2 regions of the Kitasatospora sp. NPDC085464 genome follow, and region 1 is predicted to be linked to the other one. Evidence: riboswitches for the same ligand, from Rfam matches in the RefSeq annotation. Region 1 holds a riboswitch; the other holds the start of a gene.
What was found. Region 1 has a riboswitch for cobalamin ahead of ACIGG8_RS08510 (CoA-acylating methylmalonate-semialdehyde dehydrogenase). Riboswitches for the same ligand answer to the same signal wherever they lie in the genome.

Region 1 (7,531 bases):
TTGCCCAGTCCGATGAATCCGATGCTGTGGGTCACCAGCGCTCCAGGGGTGTGGTGGTGGCGGCGAGGCCGAGCTCGCGTCCGCCGCGCGGGGCGAAGTAGCGGGCCACGGCGGCGGGTTCGACGGCGCCCAGGGTGGCGGGGCTCCACCGCGGCGAGCGGTCCTTGTCGATCACCTGCGCCCTGATGCCCTCGGCGAGGTCCGGCGTGGCGAGCGCCGCACACGAGGTGCGGTACTCCTGGTCGAGCACCGCCTCCAGCGGGCCGAGGGCCCGGGCCCGGCGCAGGGCCGCCAGCGTCGCCTTCACCGCCGTCGGGGAGTTGGCGGTGATCCGGTCGACGGCCTTCTTCGCCTCGGGTTCACCGCTGTCCCGCAGCCGGTCGAGGATCTCCTCGACGGTACCGGCCGCGTAGCAGGCGTCGATCCAGGCGCGCTGCCCGTCCAGCGCACCGGTCGGCGCGGGTTCGACGTGCCGCTCCAGGGCGTCGTGCACGGGCAGCCCGGCGAGGTCGTCGAGCAGCGCCGGCACCCGCTCGGAGGGCAGGAAGTGGTCGGCGAGCCCGCAGAGCAGCGCGTCCGCCGCTCCCACCGATCCGGCGGTGAGGGCGAGGTGGGTGCCCAGCTCGCCGGGCGCCAGGGCGAGCAGGTAGGTGCCGCCCACGTCGGGGACGAAGCCGATGCCGGCCTCGGGCATGGCGATGCGGGTGGTCTCCGTGACGATCCGCACGCTGCCGTGGGCGGAGACGCCGACGCCGCCACCCATGACGATGCCGTCCATCACGGCCACGTAGGGCTTGGAGTAGCGGGCGATCCGGGCGTTGAGGCGGTACTCGTCGCGCCAGAACTCCTCGACCGCGCCCGGGTCCCCGCCGGTGGCGGCACGGTGGATGGCGACGATGTCGCCGCCGGCGCAGAACGCGCGGTCCCCGGCCCCCGTGATGACGACGGACTCGACCCGGTCGTCCTGCTCCCAGGTGTCCAGGGCCTCCGCGATGCGCAGCACCATGGTGTGGGTGAGGGCGTTCAGGGCCGCCGGCCGGTTGAGGACGATGAGTCCGGTCCGGCCCTCGCGCTGGAGGATGACCTCGTCGAGGTCGTGGCCGGCCATCACGCGGCTCCGGTCAGGCTGCGGGCGACGATGACGCGCATGATCTCGTTGGTTCCTTCCAGGATCTGGTGCACCCGCAGGTCGCGGACGATCTTCTCGATGCCGTACTCGGCCAGGTAGCCGTAGCCGCCGTGCAGCTGGAGGGCCTGGTTCGCGACGTCGAAGCCGGTGTCGGTGGCGTAGCGCTTGGCCATCGCGCACAGCTGCGGCGCCCGGGGATCGCCCCGGTCCAGCGCGCCGGCCGCCCGCCACACCAGCGCCCGGGCCGCCTCCAACTCCGTTGCCATGTCGGCCAGTCGGAACTGCAGAGCCTGGGCGTGCAGCAGCCGGGCGCCGAACGCCGCACGGTCCGCCAGGTAGCGGGTGGCGCGCTCCAGCGCCTCCTGCGCGCCGCCGAGCGAGCAGGCCGCGATGCCGAGCCGGCCGCCGTTCAGCCCGCTCATGGCGATCCGGAAGCCCTCGCCCTCGGCGCCGAGCAGACGGTCGGCGGGCAGCCGGACACCGTCCAGCACGACCTGCCGGGTGGGCTGGGCGTTCCAGCCCATCTTCCGCTCGTTCGGCCCGAACGAGACGCCGGGGTCGTCCCGCTCGACGACGAACGCGGAGACCCCGTCGGCTCCCGGTCCACCGGTGCGGGCCATCACCACGTAGATCCGGGAGTCGCCTGCCCCGGAGATGAACTGCTTGACGCCGTCCAGCACCCAGTGGTCGCCGTCCCGGACGGCCCGGGTGGCGATCGCCGCCGCGTCGGAGCCGGCGCCGGGCTCGGTCAGGCAGTAGCTGCCCAGGTGCTCGGCGGTGCAGAGGCCGGGCAGCCAGCGGGAGCGCTGCGCGGTGCTGCCGTAGCGGTCGATCATCCAGCCGACCATGTTGTGGATGGACAGGTAGGCGGCGATCGACGGGCAGCCGGTCGCCAGCGCCTCGAAGGCCACCACCCCCTCCAGGCGGGAGAGTTCGGAACCGCCGGCGTCCTCGCGCACGTAGACGCCGGCCAGACCGACGTCCGCTGCCTTGCGTAGCACGTCCACGGGGAAGTGCTTGGTCCGGTCCCACTCGACGGCGTTCGGTGCCAGGTACTCGTCGGCGAAGGCCCGGGTCGTCTCCGCGATGGCGCGCTGGTCCTCGGTGAGATCGTGCACGGCGCTCATCCCATCGTCGGCATGGTGAAGCTCGCGCCTTCCTTGACCCCGGAGGGCCAGCGCGAGGTGACGGTGCGGGTGCGGGTGTAGAAGCGGATCGAGTCCGGGCCGTGCTGGTTGAGGTCGCCGAAGCCGGAGCGCTTCCAGCCGCCGAAGGTGTGGTAGGCGATCGGCACCGGGATGGGCACGTTGACGCCGACCATGCCGGTGTTCACCCGGCGGGCGAAGTCCCGCGCCGTGTCGCCGTCCCGGGTGTAGATGGCCACGCCGTTGCCGAACTCGTGCTCGCTGGGCAGGCGCAGCGCCTCCTCGTAGTCGGCGGCGCGGACGACGGTGAGCACCGGGCCGAAGATCTCCTCGCGGTGGATCCGCATCTCCGGGGTGACCCGGTCGAACAGCGAGGCGCCGAGGAAGTAGCCGTCCTCGTGCCCCTCCAGGCGGAAGTCCCTTCCGTCGACGACGAGTTCGGCGCCCTCCTCGACCCCGAGGTCCAGGTAGCCGCGGACCCGCTCCAGGGCGTCGCGGCCCACCAGCGGGCCGAAGTCCGCCGCCGGGTCGTCCGAGCGGCCGACCTTGAGCGCGGCGATCCGCTCGACCAGCTTCGCCACCAGGGCGTCCGCGGTCTCCTCGCCGACCGGGACGGCGACGGAGATGGCCATGCAGCGCTCGCCGGCCGAGCCGTAGCCGGCGCCGATCAGCGCGTCGGCGGCCTGGTCGAGGTCCGCGTCCGGCATCACGATCATGTGGTTCTTGGCGCTGCCGAAGCACTGCGCGCGCTTGCCGTGCGCAGCGGCGGTCGCGTAGACGTACTGGGCGATCGGGGTCGAGCCGACGAAGCCCAGCGCCTCGACCCGCGGGTCCTCCAGCAGGGTGTCCACGGCCTCCTTGCCGCCGTTGACCACGTTGAACACGCCCGGCGGCAGCCCGGCCTCCAGGAACAGCTCGGCCAGCCGCAGCGGCACCGACGGGTCACGCTCGGAGGGCTTGAGGACGAAGGAGTTGCCGCAGGCCAGCGCGGGCGCGGCCTTCCACAGCGGGATCATCGCGGGGAAGTTGAACGGCGTGATGCCCGCGACGACGCCGAGCGGCTGGCGCATCGAGTAGACGTCGATGCCGGTGCCGGCGTTGTCGCTGAACTCGCCCTTCAGCAGGTGCGGGATCCCGGCGGCGAACTCCACGACCTCCAGGCCGCGTTGGAGGTCGCCGTGGGCGTCGGCGACGGTCTTGCCGTGCTCGGCGGACAGCAGCCGGGCCAGCTCCTCCTTCTCCTGCTCGACGAGCTGCAGGAAGCGCAGCAGGACGCGGGCCCGGCGCTGCGGGTTCCAGGCCGCCCACGCGGGCTGGGCCTGCGCGGCGTCGGCGATCACCGCCTCGACCTCGGCGCGGTCGGCGAGCGGCACCCGGGCCTGCACCCGGCCGGTGTTGGGGTCGTACACGTCGCCGAAGCGACCGGACGTCCCGGGTGTGCGCTTCCCGGCGACGAAGTGGGTCAGTTCACGGACCATCGGTTCCTTCTCTCAACGGGTCGGGAGAGGAGGAATGGAGGCCGCCGCCGGACGGCGGGGCGCACGGTCGTGCGCCGCCCCGGCTGCGGTGGTTGACGGACCGTCAGGGCAGGTGGGCCCCGACGGCCATCGGCACGGGACCACCAGGAGCAGCGGAACGGGAGCAGCCCGGAGTCATGCGTGTCGTCTCCATCCTCGTGGAAAACACGGATCACCCGCGGCCGGTATCCTGACTCCCGGATCACCGCACGCCCTCAGGCCTTCCCGGCTGGCTGCCAGTGGCCGTCTCCTGCGAGGGCGGACTCCCCGGTCACAGTGGCGGGACCGTGCCGGACTCACACCGGCTTCCCTGACACCGCGGACCTGCCGTCGACCATATAGTTGGACGTCCTAGTAAGTCCAGAGGTCCGGGTGCGCGCCGCGTCATCGGGGTCCCACGCACCGGGCGCCGGGCCGATGGCGCGATCGGCCCGCTCGACCCGGGGGCCACCCCGCAGCCGGGCGCGGCCCCCGGTCGGCGAGCCTCCGGCCCCCGGCTCCCGGGATGGGAGGCGAGGGTGGCTACCTCACGCCGCGCGCCGTTGGAACTGCTGGTTCGCGCCCGTACCGCAGGGCCACTGGATGAGGCGGCGACGGCGGCCCGGGACTCGTTGTAGTCGGTGCCGCGGCCCGGGCCGGGATTCCCAGCGCGTCCTCCCCAGCCGTGGACAGAGCCGTGCCGCGCGCGGCCTCGGACGCCCGGCCGCCCCCGCGCCGGCCGAGGCAGCGGGTGGGCCCCGGACAGCGGGGCCGTGCCCACCGCGCACCTCCCCCGCGCCGACACCGGCGGTACGGCGGCCAACCGGTACATTCCTACCGGCTCACCTGCGAGTTTCCGGATCGGGTGGGTGGTCACCGTCACCTGCGAGGAGCAAGACCCTGAGTACGTCATCCGCGGAAGCGCTGTCCGTCGGCCTGCTGGTGCTGGTACTCGTCTGCGCGGTGGTACGGCCGTGGGGCTGGCCGGAGGCGGTGGTCGCGGTCCCGGCGGCCGGGCTGGCGATCGCCACGGGCGCGATCTCCTGGGACCACGCGGTGGCCGAGGCGCAGCGGCTCGGGCCGGTGATCGGGTTCCTGGCAGCCGTGCTGGTGCTGGCTCAACTGTGCGACGACGAGGGCCTGTTCCGTGCCTGCGGGGCGTGGATGGCCCGGACGTCGGCCGGGAGTCCGCGGCGGCTCCTGGTGCAGGTGTTCGTGGTCGCCTCGGTGGTCACGGCGGTGCTCAGCCTGGACGCCACCGTGGTGCTGCTGACGCCGGTGGTGTTCGTCACCGCGGCCCGGCTCGGCGCGCGCCCCAAACCGCACCTGTACGCCTGTACCCACCTGTCGAACACCGCCTCGCTGCTGCTGCCGGTCTCCAACCTCACCAACCTGCTGGCCTTCGCCGCCAGCGGGCTGAGCTTCACCCGGTTCGCCGCACTGATGGCGCTGCCGTGGCTGGCGGCCATCGCCGTCGAGTACGTGGTGCTGCGCCGGTTCTTCGCCGCCGATCTCGACGCGGGCGCCCCGGCCGCGGGCGAGGCGGAGGCGCCGGAGATGCCGCTGTTCGCGCTGGTCACCGTCGCCTGCACGCTCGCCGGATTCGTCCTGACCTCGATCGTCGGCGTCGATCCGGCCTGGGCGGCGCTGGCCGGCGCGCTGGTGCTCGCCGTCCGGGCCCTGGTCCGGCGGCGCTCCACCCCGGTGGCGATCGTGCGCTCGGCCGCCGTACCGTTCCTGGCCTTCGTCCTGGCGCTCGGCATCGTGGTCCGGGCCGTGGTCGACAACGGGCTGGCCTCCGCGCTCGGGCACCTCGTGCCCGACGGCACCTCGCTGCCCGCGCTGCTGGGCACCGCGGCGCTGGCGGCGGTGCTCGCGAACGTCATCAACAACCTGCCCGCCACCCTCGTCCTGCTCCCGCTGGCCGTGCCGTCCGGCGCCGGGGCGGTGCTGGCGGTGCTGCTCGGGGTCAACATCGGCCCCAACCTCACCTACGCCGGCTCGCTGGCCACGCTGCTGTGGCGGCGCATCGTGCGCGAGCACGAAACCGAGGTCGGCCTGGGCGAGTTCACCCGGCTCGGACTGCTCGTCGTGCCCGCTGCCCTGGTGACGGCCGTGGTGGCACTGTGGGGGTCCCTGCACATCATCGGAGGCTGACCGCGTGACCGTCGTCGTCTGGATCACCGAAGGCACCTGGCCCGCCTGCGTGGACGCCGCCCGCGCCCACGCACCCCGGGAGGCGGAGATCGTCCTGCTCCACGTCAGCGGCCAGGAGGTCCCCGGCGTCGCGCACGGCGCGTTCGCCGGGCTGCTCGGTCGCGGCCACCGCGAGCGCGACCCCGGCACCCGGGTGGAGACCCTGGCGGCGGCCTCCGCCCGGGAACTCCTCGACGCCGCCGCCGAGCGGCTCGGACGGCCCTGCGCCCGGGTGGAGCGGACCGGACGGGTCGAGCGCGAGGTCGTCGCGGCCACCGAGGGCGCGGCGTTGCTCGTCCTCGCCCGCGACGGCGACCGCACCCGCCTCGGACCGCACAGCCTCGGCCCCGCGACCCGTTTCGTCGTCGACCACGCGCCCTGCCCGGTGCTGCTGGTCTGGCCGGAACCGGCGCCCGGCACCGCCACGATCCCTCCCCCGCCCGACGGACGGTAGCGGTCGACGGTAGCGGTCCGGAACCGGGACGCCCGGGCCGTGACTCCGGGGCCGTGACTCCGGGTCAGTGCCTCCGGACCAGTGCCCGACGGCCGGTGTCCCGGTCAGTGCCCGACGGCCGGTGTCCCGGTCAGTGCCCGACGGCCGGTGTCCCGGTCAGTGCCCGACGGCCGGTCCTGGGTGGGAGAGCCGGTAGACCCCGCCCGCCGTGAGGCGGACCCGGAAGCGCCGCTCGTCGCCGGGGACGGCGGTGGCCGCGACCGCCCGGCCGTCCCCGCCGGTCAGGACGAGGTCGCCCGCCGGCTCGGGCAGGCGCAGCTCGACGGTGGTGTCCCGGGCGGCCCGGAGGGCGGCCCCGGTCAGCACGCCTCGGCGCCAGCTCAGGCCGACCGTGAGCCCGCCCCGCGCGCGCAGGCCGTGGACGTCCCCGTCCGGCCAGCTCGCCGGCAGTGCGGGCAGCAGCCGCAGGACCCCGTTGTGACTCTGCAGCAGCGCCTCGGCGATGGCGGCGGTGATGCCGAAGTTGCCGTCGATCTGGAAGAGCCGGGGCGGGTGCAGGTCGAAGAGGTTCGGCGCGATCGAGGTGGCGAGCAGTCGCTCCACGGCGTGCCCGGTGAGCGCGCCGTCGCCCAGGCGGGCGGCGAGCGCGGCGACCCAGGCGAGGCTCCAGCCGGTGCCGCCTCCGCCGTGTTCCAGGCGCCGGTCCAGGGCGCGGCGGGCCGGTTCCAGCAGGGTGTCGTCGCCGAGCGGGTCGACGGCGCTGCCCGGGTAGAGGCCGTAGAGGTGGGAGAGGTGGCGGTGGCCGGGGTCCTCCTCGGGGAGGTCGTCCCGCCATTCCAGCAGTCGGCCGTCGGCGCCGAGTGCCGGTGGGCGCAGCCGGGCGCGCAGGCGGGTCAGTTCGTCCGCCAGCTCGTGGTCGACGCCGAGTTCGCGGGCGGCGGCGGCGGTGTTGCCGAGGAGTTCGGCGGCCAGCCAGTGGTCCATGGTGGAGCCGGCGTCGACGGCGGCCAGGGAGCCGTCGGCGAGCCTGAAGTGGTGCTCGGGCGAGGTGGACGGGCAGGTCACCAGCTCGCCGTCGCCCTCCTCACCCGGCGGGTGGGTCTCGACCAGG
Region 2 (7,531 bases), on a different contig from region 1:
GTGGCTGTACCCGTCCGGGGAGGCCGGGGCTCCCTCGTCGCCGCGGTAGGTGACGGCGAGGACGGGCAGGCCGAAGCGGTCGAGGACGGGCAGCACCGGGAGGGTCTGCTGACGGTCGGCCTCCGGGCCGTGGACGAGGATCACCCAGGTGCCGCGCTTGCCGTCGAGGTGCCAGGCGGGGAGCGCACCGAGTTCCCCGTCAACGGAGGTGTCGGTGTAGGCGAGGCCGAGTGCCCGGGTGGGGTCGCCGAGGTGGACGCGGGGGGTGAAACGGACCTCGGTGCCGGGGGTGAGCGTGCCCTGGTCGGCGCGGACCAGCCGACGGGTGACGCCCTGCTCGTCGCTGTGCAGGACGTCCTCCACGACGGCGTGGCCGTTGTCGCCCCACTCGACCGCCCAGCAGCCGGGGTGCAGGCTCTCCGGGCTGCGGGTGAAGGTGACCCGCCCGGCGCCGACGCTCCGGACCACGACCGGCCCGGACTCCCGCCCGGACTCCCGCCCGGCGGTCACCGGACGGACCATCCGCTCGGAAGCCCGACGGCCGATCACCAGGACGACGGCCCCGGTTCCGACGGCGGCGGCCGCCACGACGGCAGCGGTTCCCCAGCGCATATCGTTCCCCGCTCTGTTGGTCTCGGACCGGACGGTGTTCGTGCACCAGTCCACCGGGGCCCCGCCCGCGCGGCCACCGGGCTGACCCGTCCGGGGCACGGCCTCCGGATCCGCACCCGCCGTCGGAGGCCGGCCGCCTCCCCCTTGTTACGCGGTCGGCCCGGTGGTGCCCGCGGTGTCGAGGAGGTGCCAGAAGCGGGGGGTGAGGGATCCGGCGGCCGGGGGCGGTGCGGTGCGGGTGGTGGCGCCCCAGTGGGTGGGGACGTGGTGCTCCTGGTGGAGGGCGGCGAGGGCGTCGGCGAGGGTGTCGGCGGGGGCGGGGACGATGCGGGCGAGGGCGCGGAGGTGGGGCTGCCAGCGGCCGGTGACGCACTGGCGGAGGAGGTGGTCGAGCGCCTCCCCGCGGCCGGTGGCCTCGACGAGTTCGGGCAGGCCGAGGCCGAGGACGTCGGCGAGGGCGCGGGTCTGTTCCTCGTCGCCCTCCCAGCGGTCGGTCAGTTCGGCCTGCCGGTAGGAGTCGAGGGTGGTGCCGGTGCGCTCGGCGACGGCCGCCTGGCCGAGCTCACGGGCGACGCGGTGGTCGCGCAACCGGACCGGACGGGTGTCCATCAGCTGGGCGGCGGGGCACCAGAGGGCGCGGGCGAGGGCGATGAACTCCGCTTCGCCGGGGCGCAGCTCGCCGCTCTCCCAGGCGAGGACGTGGGCGGGCAGCAGCCGTACGCCGTGCGCGGCCAGGCCCTCGGCGACCTGATCGGGGGTGAGGCCGAGGGCGGCCCGGTGGGCGCGGGCGGCTGCGGGCGAGAACGGCACCGGGGGGGCGGCGAGGGGCTTTCTGCGACGCATGCCACCGAACGCTAGGCGCGGACCACGGCGCGACCCCAGCGACCGAACCCACGAAGCGGCCGGCCCGGGGGCGGTGCCGCGCTGGGCGATCCCACAGCTCATCGGCCGCCGTCCCGTGTGACCAACCCCTCCGTGACCTCGGTTGACTCCCGGTTCGGCCGCGTGATGGGATCCTGGGGCCAATCGGAGGCATGGAGAGGAAGCCGGTGCGAGTCCGGCGCGGTCCCGCCACTGTCACCGGGGAGCACGCTCGGAAATCTCGCCACGGCGGGCCGTCAGAAGCCGCTGGAAGGCACCGGGGGTGCGTCCGACCCGGAAGCCAGGAGACTCTCGCCCCCGCTACGTCGATCCAGGGCGCGGACCCTGAGTGAGGACACGCACGCGATGCAGGCTGCCCCGCCCGGCCGGACTCCGAGCTGCCTTCCGCCGAGCCGCCTTCCGCCGAGCCGCCTTCCGATGAGCCGCCTCTCGATGAGTCGCCTTCCGCTGGACTCCCTCTCGTTGAGCTGTCCCTCCATGAGCCGCCTTCCGGCGTGCGGCCGGTGACCGTCCGTCCTGCGGCCGGCCGCCGCTGGGGCCGCGCCGCCGCGTTCGCGGTGGGCGCCGTCGTGGGCTACGCCGCCGACGCCCGCTTCGCCGACCCGCGCCGGGGCCACCCGGTGGCCGTCTTCGGCAGCGCCGCCACCCGCCTGGAGCGGCGGCTGTGGCGCGACGACCGGGCGGCCGGGGCCGGGTACACGGCGCTGTGCGTGGGTACGGTCGCGGCGGGCGCGCTGGCCCTGGACCGTACCGTCGGCCGGCGACCGCTGGGCCGGGCCGCACTGGCGGCGGCCGCGACCTGGACCGTGCTCGGCGGCACCTCGCTGACCCGGGAGGCCCGCGCCATCGGCCGCTCGCTGCAGCAGGGCGACCTGCGGGCCGCGCGGGAGCGGCTGCCGCACCTGTGCGGGCGGGACCCGAGCGCGCTGGACGAGCAGCAGATCGCCCGCGCGGTGGTCGAGTCGGTGGCCGAGAACACCGCCGACGCCGTGGTGAACGCCCTGGCCTGGGGCGCCCTGGCCGGCACGCCCGGGCTGCTGGCCTTCCGCGCGGTGAACACCCTGGACGCCATGGTGGGCCACCGCTCGCCGCGCCACGCCCGGTTCGGCTGGGCCTCGGCCCGGCTGGACGACGTGGCGGGCTGGCCCGGCGCCCGGCTGACGGCCCTGCTGACGGTGGCCGCCGCCCCGCAGCCGCGGACGGCCTGGCGGGTCTGGCGGCGCGACGGCTCCTCGCACCCGAGCCCGAACGCCGGTCAGGCGGAGTCGGCGTTCGCCGGCGCGGTGGGCGTGCGGCTGGGCGGGACGCTGCAGTACGGCGAGCGCGTCGAGCACCGGCCGGTGCTGGGCGGGGAGCTGCGGCCGGTCACGGTCGACGACATCGAACGGGCCTGCACGCTCTCCCGGCGGGTGGGCGCGCTGGCGCTGGGTACGACGGTCGCGGGGCACGTCCTGCTGCGCGCGCTCCGTGGGAAGAGGGGAAGGGCATGACGAACGCGCTGCTGGTCGCCGGGACGACCTCGGACGCGGGCAAGAGCGTGGTCACCGCCGGCATCTGCCGCTGGTTGGCCCGCCAGGGCGTGCGGGTCGCGCCGTTCAAGGCACAGAACATGTCGTTGAACTCCTTCGTCACCGCCGACGGCGCCGAGATCGGACGCGCCCAGGCGATGCAGGCGCAGGCCGCCCGGGTGGAGCCGGAGGCGGCGATGAACCCGGTGCTGCTGAAGCCCGGCGCGGACGGCCGCAGCCAGGTGGTGCTGCTGGGCAGGCCGGTCGCCGAGGTGGGCGCGCTGGACTACCGCGAGCGCAAGCCCGTCCTGCTGGAACGCGCCCTGGAGTGCCTGGCCGATCTGCGCAGCCGCTACGAGGTGGTCGTCTGCGAGGGCGCCGGATCGCCCGCCGAGATCAACCTGCGCGACCGCGACATCGCCAACATGGGCCTCGCCACGGCCGCCGGGCTGCCGGTGGTGGTGGTCGGGGACATCGACCGGGGCGGGGTGTTCGCGGCGATGTACGGCACGCTGGCGCTGCTGTCCGCGGAGGACCAGCGGCACGTGGCGGGCTGGTTCGTCAACAAGTTCCGCGGCGACGCGCGGCTGCTCGCGCCCGGCCTGGAGATGCTGCACGGGCTGACCGGCCGTCCGGTGCTGGGCACCCTGCCGATGCTGCCCGGGCTGTGGCTGGACGCCGAGGACTCGCTGGACCTGTCGACCGTGGTGGACCGCGTCGACGGGCGCGGGCCGCTCGGGGCGGACGTGCTGCGGGTGGCCGTGGTGCGCTTCCCCCGGCTGTCCAACTTCACCGACGTGGACGCGCTGGCGCAGGAGCCCGGCGTCCTGGTGCGCTGGGCCACCAGGCCGGAGGAGCTGGCCGACGCCGACCTGGTGGTGCTGCCCGGCACCCGGGCCACCGTGGCGGACCTCGCCTGGCTGCGCGAGCGCGGCCTGGAACCGGCGCTGAAGGCGCGCGCGGCGGCCGGGCTGCCGGTCCTCGGGGTCTGCGGCGGCTACCAGATGCTCGCGCGCGGGATCGTCGACGAGGTGGAGTCCAAGGCGGGCGCCGTCGACGGGCTCGGCCTGCTGCCGACGCAGGTGCGGTTCGGCGTCGAGAAGGTGCTGGCGCGGCCGGTCGGCGAGGCGTACGGCCGGCGGGTCGTGGGCTACGAGATCCACCACGGGGTGGTGACCGTGGACGGCGGCGACAGGTTCATCTCCGACGACCGGGGGCAGAGCCTGGACGGCTGCCGGGCTGGATCGGTCTGGGGCACGACCTGGCACGGCGTGCTGGAGAACGACGGCTTCCGCCGCGAACTCCTGCGCGAGGTCGCCGACCTGGCCGGGCGGGCGTTCGTGCCGGCCCCGGACACCTCGTTCGCCGAGGCGCGCGAGGCCCGGCTGGACCGGCTGGGCGACCTGATCGAGGAACACGCGGACACCGACGCGCTGTGGAAGCTGATCGAGGGCGGGGTGCCGGCGGCCGGATCGCTGCCGTTCCTGGCGCCCGGGGCACCTGGGAGTGACGCATGACTGACGTCCGCTATCCGTTCACCGCGATCGTCGGCATGGCCGACCTGCGGCTCGGGCTGCTGCTGAACGCGGTCTCCCCCGCTGTGGGCGGCGTGCTGGTGCGCGGCGAGAAGGGCACCGCGAAGTCGACCATGGTGCGCGCGCTGGCCGGCCTGCTGCCGTCCATCGCCACCGTGGAGGGCTGCCGCTTCGCCTGCGACCCGGCCGCGCCCGACCCGCAGTGCCCGGACGGGCCGCACTCCGCCGCCGTGAGCCACGAACGGCCGTCCCAGCTGGTCGAGTTGCCCGTCGGCGTGGCCGAGGACCGGATCGTCGGCTCGCTGGACCTGGAGCGCGCACTGGCCGAGGGCGTCAAGGCGTACGAGCCCGGACTGCTCGCCCGGGCGCACCGCGGCGTGCTGTACATCGACGAGGTGAACCTGCTCCAGGACCACGTGGTGGACCTGCTGCTGGACGCCGCGGCGATGGGCCGCTCGTACGTCGAGCGCGAGGGCGTGTCGGTGCGGCACGCGGCCCGCTTCCTGCTGGTCGGCACGATGAACCCGGAGGAGGGCGAGCTGCGGCCGCAGCTGCTCGACCGGTTCGGCCTGACCGTCGAGATCGCCGCCACCCGGGACCCGGCCGAGCGCGCCGAGGTGGTCCGGCGCCGGCTCACGTACGACGCGGACCCGACCGGCTTCGCCGCGCGGTTCGCCGAGGAGGAGCGGTCGCTCGCCGAACGCATCACCGCGGCCCGGGAGTTGCTCCCCAAGGTCGAGCTGACCGATGTGGCGCTGCGTCAGATCACCGCGGTGTGCGCCGCGTTCGAGGTGGACGGCCTGCGCGCCGACATCGTGATGGCCCGCACGGCCGTCGCGCTCGCCGCCTGGGACGGTCGCACCGAGGTGCTGGAGGAGGACGTCCGTCAGGCCGCCCGGCTGGCGCTGCCGCACCGGCGGCGCCGCAACCCCTTCGACGCTCCGGGGCTGGACGAGGAGCAGCTGGAGCGGACGCTGGAGGAGCACTCCCAGGGCGACGACGATCCGGAGCCCGAGGGCGACGGCCCGGGCCCGGAGGGCGGCCCCGAGGGCGGCCCCGACGGCGGCGGCCCGGACGGCGGCGGGGCGCCCGAGCCGTCCGCCGACGGCGCACCGGAGGCGCCCGCGGAGGACGGACCGGACGGACCGGACGACGCGGAGCAGCAGCCGCAGCAGCCCGTCCCGACCCAACACCCCTCCCCCGCACGGGAGTCGGCGCCGGTCGCGGCCGGGGACCCGTACCGGACCAAGCTGTTCACCGTCCGCGGCACCGGCCACGGCGCCCAGGGCCGCCGCTCCCCCGCCGAGACCAACGGCGGCCACACCATCCGCGCCCGCCGCCCGCAGGGCGCGCTCGGCCGGCTCCACCTGACCGCGACCCTGCAGGCCGCCGCGCCGCACCAGGTGGCGCGCGGGCGCAGCGGCCGGGCGCTGGTGCTGCAGAAGGACGACTTCCGCGAACAGGTGCGCCAGGGACGGGAGTCCAACCTGGTGCTGTTCGTGGTCGACGCCTCCGGATCGATGGCCGCCCGGCAGCGGATGACCGCCGTCAAGGGCGCCGTGCTGTCCCTGCTGATGGACGCCTACCAGCGACGCGACAAGATCGGCATGATCACCTTCCGCGGCACCGGCGCCGAGCTGGCGCTGCCGCCCACCTCCTCCGTGGAGGTCGGCGCGGCCCGGCTGGAGTCGCTGCCCACCGGTGGGCGGACCCCGCTGGCCGAGGGGCTGCTGCGGGCCCACGAGGTGCTGCGGGTCGAGCGGCTGCGCGACCCGAGCCGCCGCCCGCTGCTGGTCGTGGTGACCGACGGCCGGGCCACCGGCGGGCGCGACGCGCTCGCCCGCTCCCACCGCGCGGCCGCGCTGTTCGCGGCGCAGGGCACGGCGAGCGTGGTGCTGGACTGCGAGTCCGGCCCGGTCCGGCTGGGCCTGGCCCGCACCCTGGCCGGGCAGCTCGGCGGCACCGCCGTCAGCCTGGACGAGCTGCGCGCCGAGGGCGTGGCCTCGCTCGTCCGCGAGAACCGTCCCACGACCGTCCGCGACAACCGCGCGACCACCCTGCGAAAGGCGGCCTGACCCATGCCCAAGGGCGTCCCCGAGAGCGTCCCCGACGACGGTCTGACGACCCGTCAGCGCCGCACGCTGCCGATCACCGCCGTGCACACCGGCCCCGGCAAGGGCAAGTCCACGGCCGCGTTCGGCATGGCGCTGCGGGCCTGGAACCAGGGCTGGCCGGTCGGGGTGTTCCAGTTCGTGAAGTCCGCCAAGTGGAAGGTCGGCGAGGAGAACGCGCTGCGCGTGCTCGGCGCCTCCGGCGAGGGCGGCACCGTCGACTGGCACAAGATGGGCTCCGGCTGGTCCTGGATCCAGCGCTCCGCCGAGCAGGAGATGACCAGCGAGGAGGCGGCCAAGGAGGGCTGGGAGCAGGTCAAGCGCGACCTCGCGGCCGAGACCTACCGCTTCTACGTGCTCGACGAGTTCACCTACCCGATGCACTGGGGGTGGATCGACGCCGACGAGGTGGTGTCCGTGCTCAAGGACCGCCCGGGCAGCCAGCACGTCGTCATCACCGGCCGGTACGCCCCCGAGGCACTGACCGACTTCGCCGACCTGGTCACCGAGATGACCAAGGTGAAGCACCCCATGGACGCCGGCCGCAAGGGCCAGCGCGGCATCGAGTGGTAGATCGAGTGGACCGTTGAGCACAATCCCCCGCCTCGTCGTCGCCGCGCCCTCCTCCGGTGCCGGCAAGACCACCGTCGCCACCGGCCTGATCGCGGCGCTCGCCGCGCGCGGGCTGGCGGTGTCGCCGCACAAGGTCGGCCCGGACTACATCGACCCGGGCTACCACGCGCTCGCCGCCGGACGCCCGGGCCGCAACCTGGACGCCTTCCTGTGCGGGCCGGAACGGATCGCGCCGCTGTTCCTGCACGGCGCGGCGGGGGCCGAGGTCGCGGTCGTCGAAGGCGTCATGGGCCTGTTCGACGGGGCCTCG

Region 2: another riboswitch for cobalamin. It lies ahead of ACIGG8_RS10120 (cobalamin biosynthesis protein); the one in region 1 lies ahead of ACIGG8_RS08510 (CoA-acylating methylmalonate-semialdehyde dehydrogenase).

Annotation. Positions count from the first base shown of each region.
Region 1 is NZ_JBITTM010000007.1:201,192-208,722, reverse strand. It holds gene mmsB (3-hydroxyisobutyrate dehydrogenase) at 1-35, opposite strand, end outside; gene ACIGG8_RS08520 (enoyl-CoA hydratase/isomerase family protein) at 32-1,108, opposite strand; gene ACIGG8_RS08515 (acyl-CoA dehydrogenase family protein) at 1,108-2,256, opposite strand; gene ACIGG8_RS08510 (CoA-acylating methylmalonate-semialdehyde dehydrogenase) at 2,253-3,752, opposite strand; cobalamin riboswitch at 3,954-4,145, opposite strand; gene ACIGG8_RS08505 (SLC13 family permease) at 4,671-5,927, shown strand; gene ACIGG8_RS08500 (universal stress protein) at 5,932-6,420, shown strand; gene ACIGG8_RS08495 (glycosyl hydrolase family 95 catalytic domain-containing protein) at 6,577-7,531, opposite strand, start outside.
Region 2 is NZ_JBITTM010000009.1:79,608-87,138, forward strand. It holds gene ACIGG8_RS10110 (alpha/beta hydrolase family protein) at 1-612, opposite strand, end outside; gene ACIGG8_RS10115 (helix-turn-helix domain-containing protein) at 760-1,455, opposite strand; cobalamin riboswitch at 1,651-1,785, shown strand; gene ACIGG8_RS10120 (cobalamin biosynthesis protein) at 1,998-2,984, shown strand; gene ACIGG8_RS10125 (cobyric acid synthase) at 2,981-4,519, shown strand; gene ACIGG8_RS10130 (putative cobaltochelatase) at 4,516-6,612, shown strand; gene cobO (cob(I)yrinic acid a,c-diamide adenosyltransferase) at 6,616-7,221, shown strand; gene ACIGG8_RS10140 (cobyrinate a,c-diamide synthase) at 7,235-7,531, shown strand, end outside.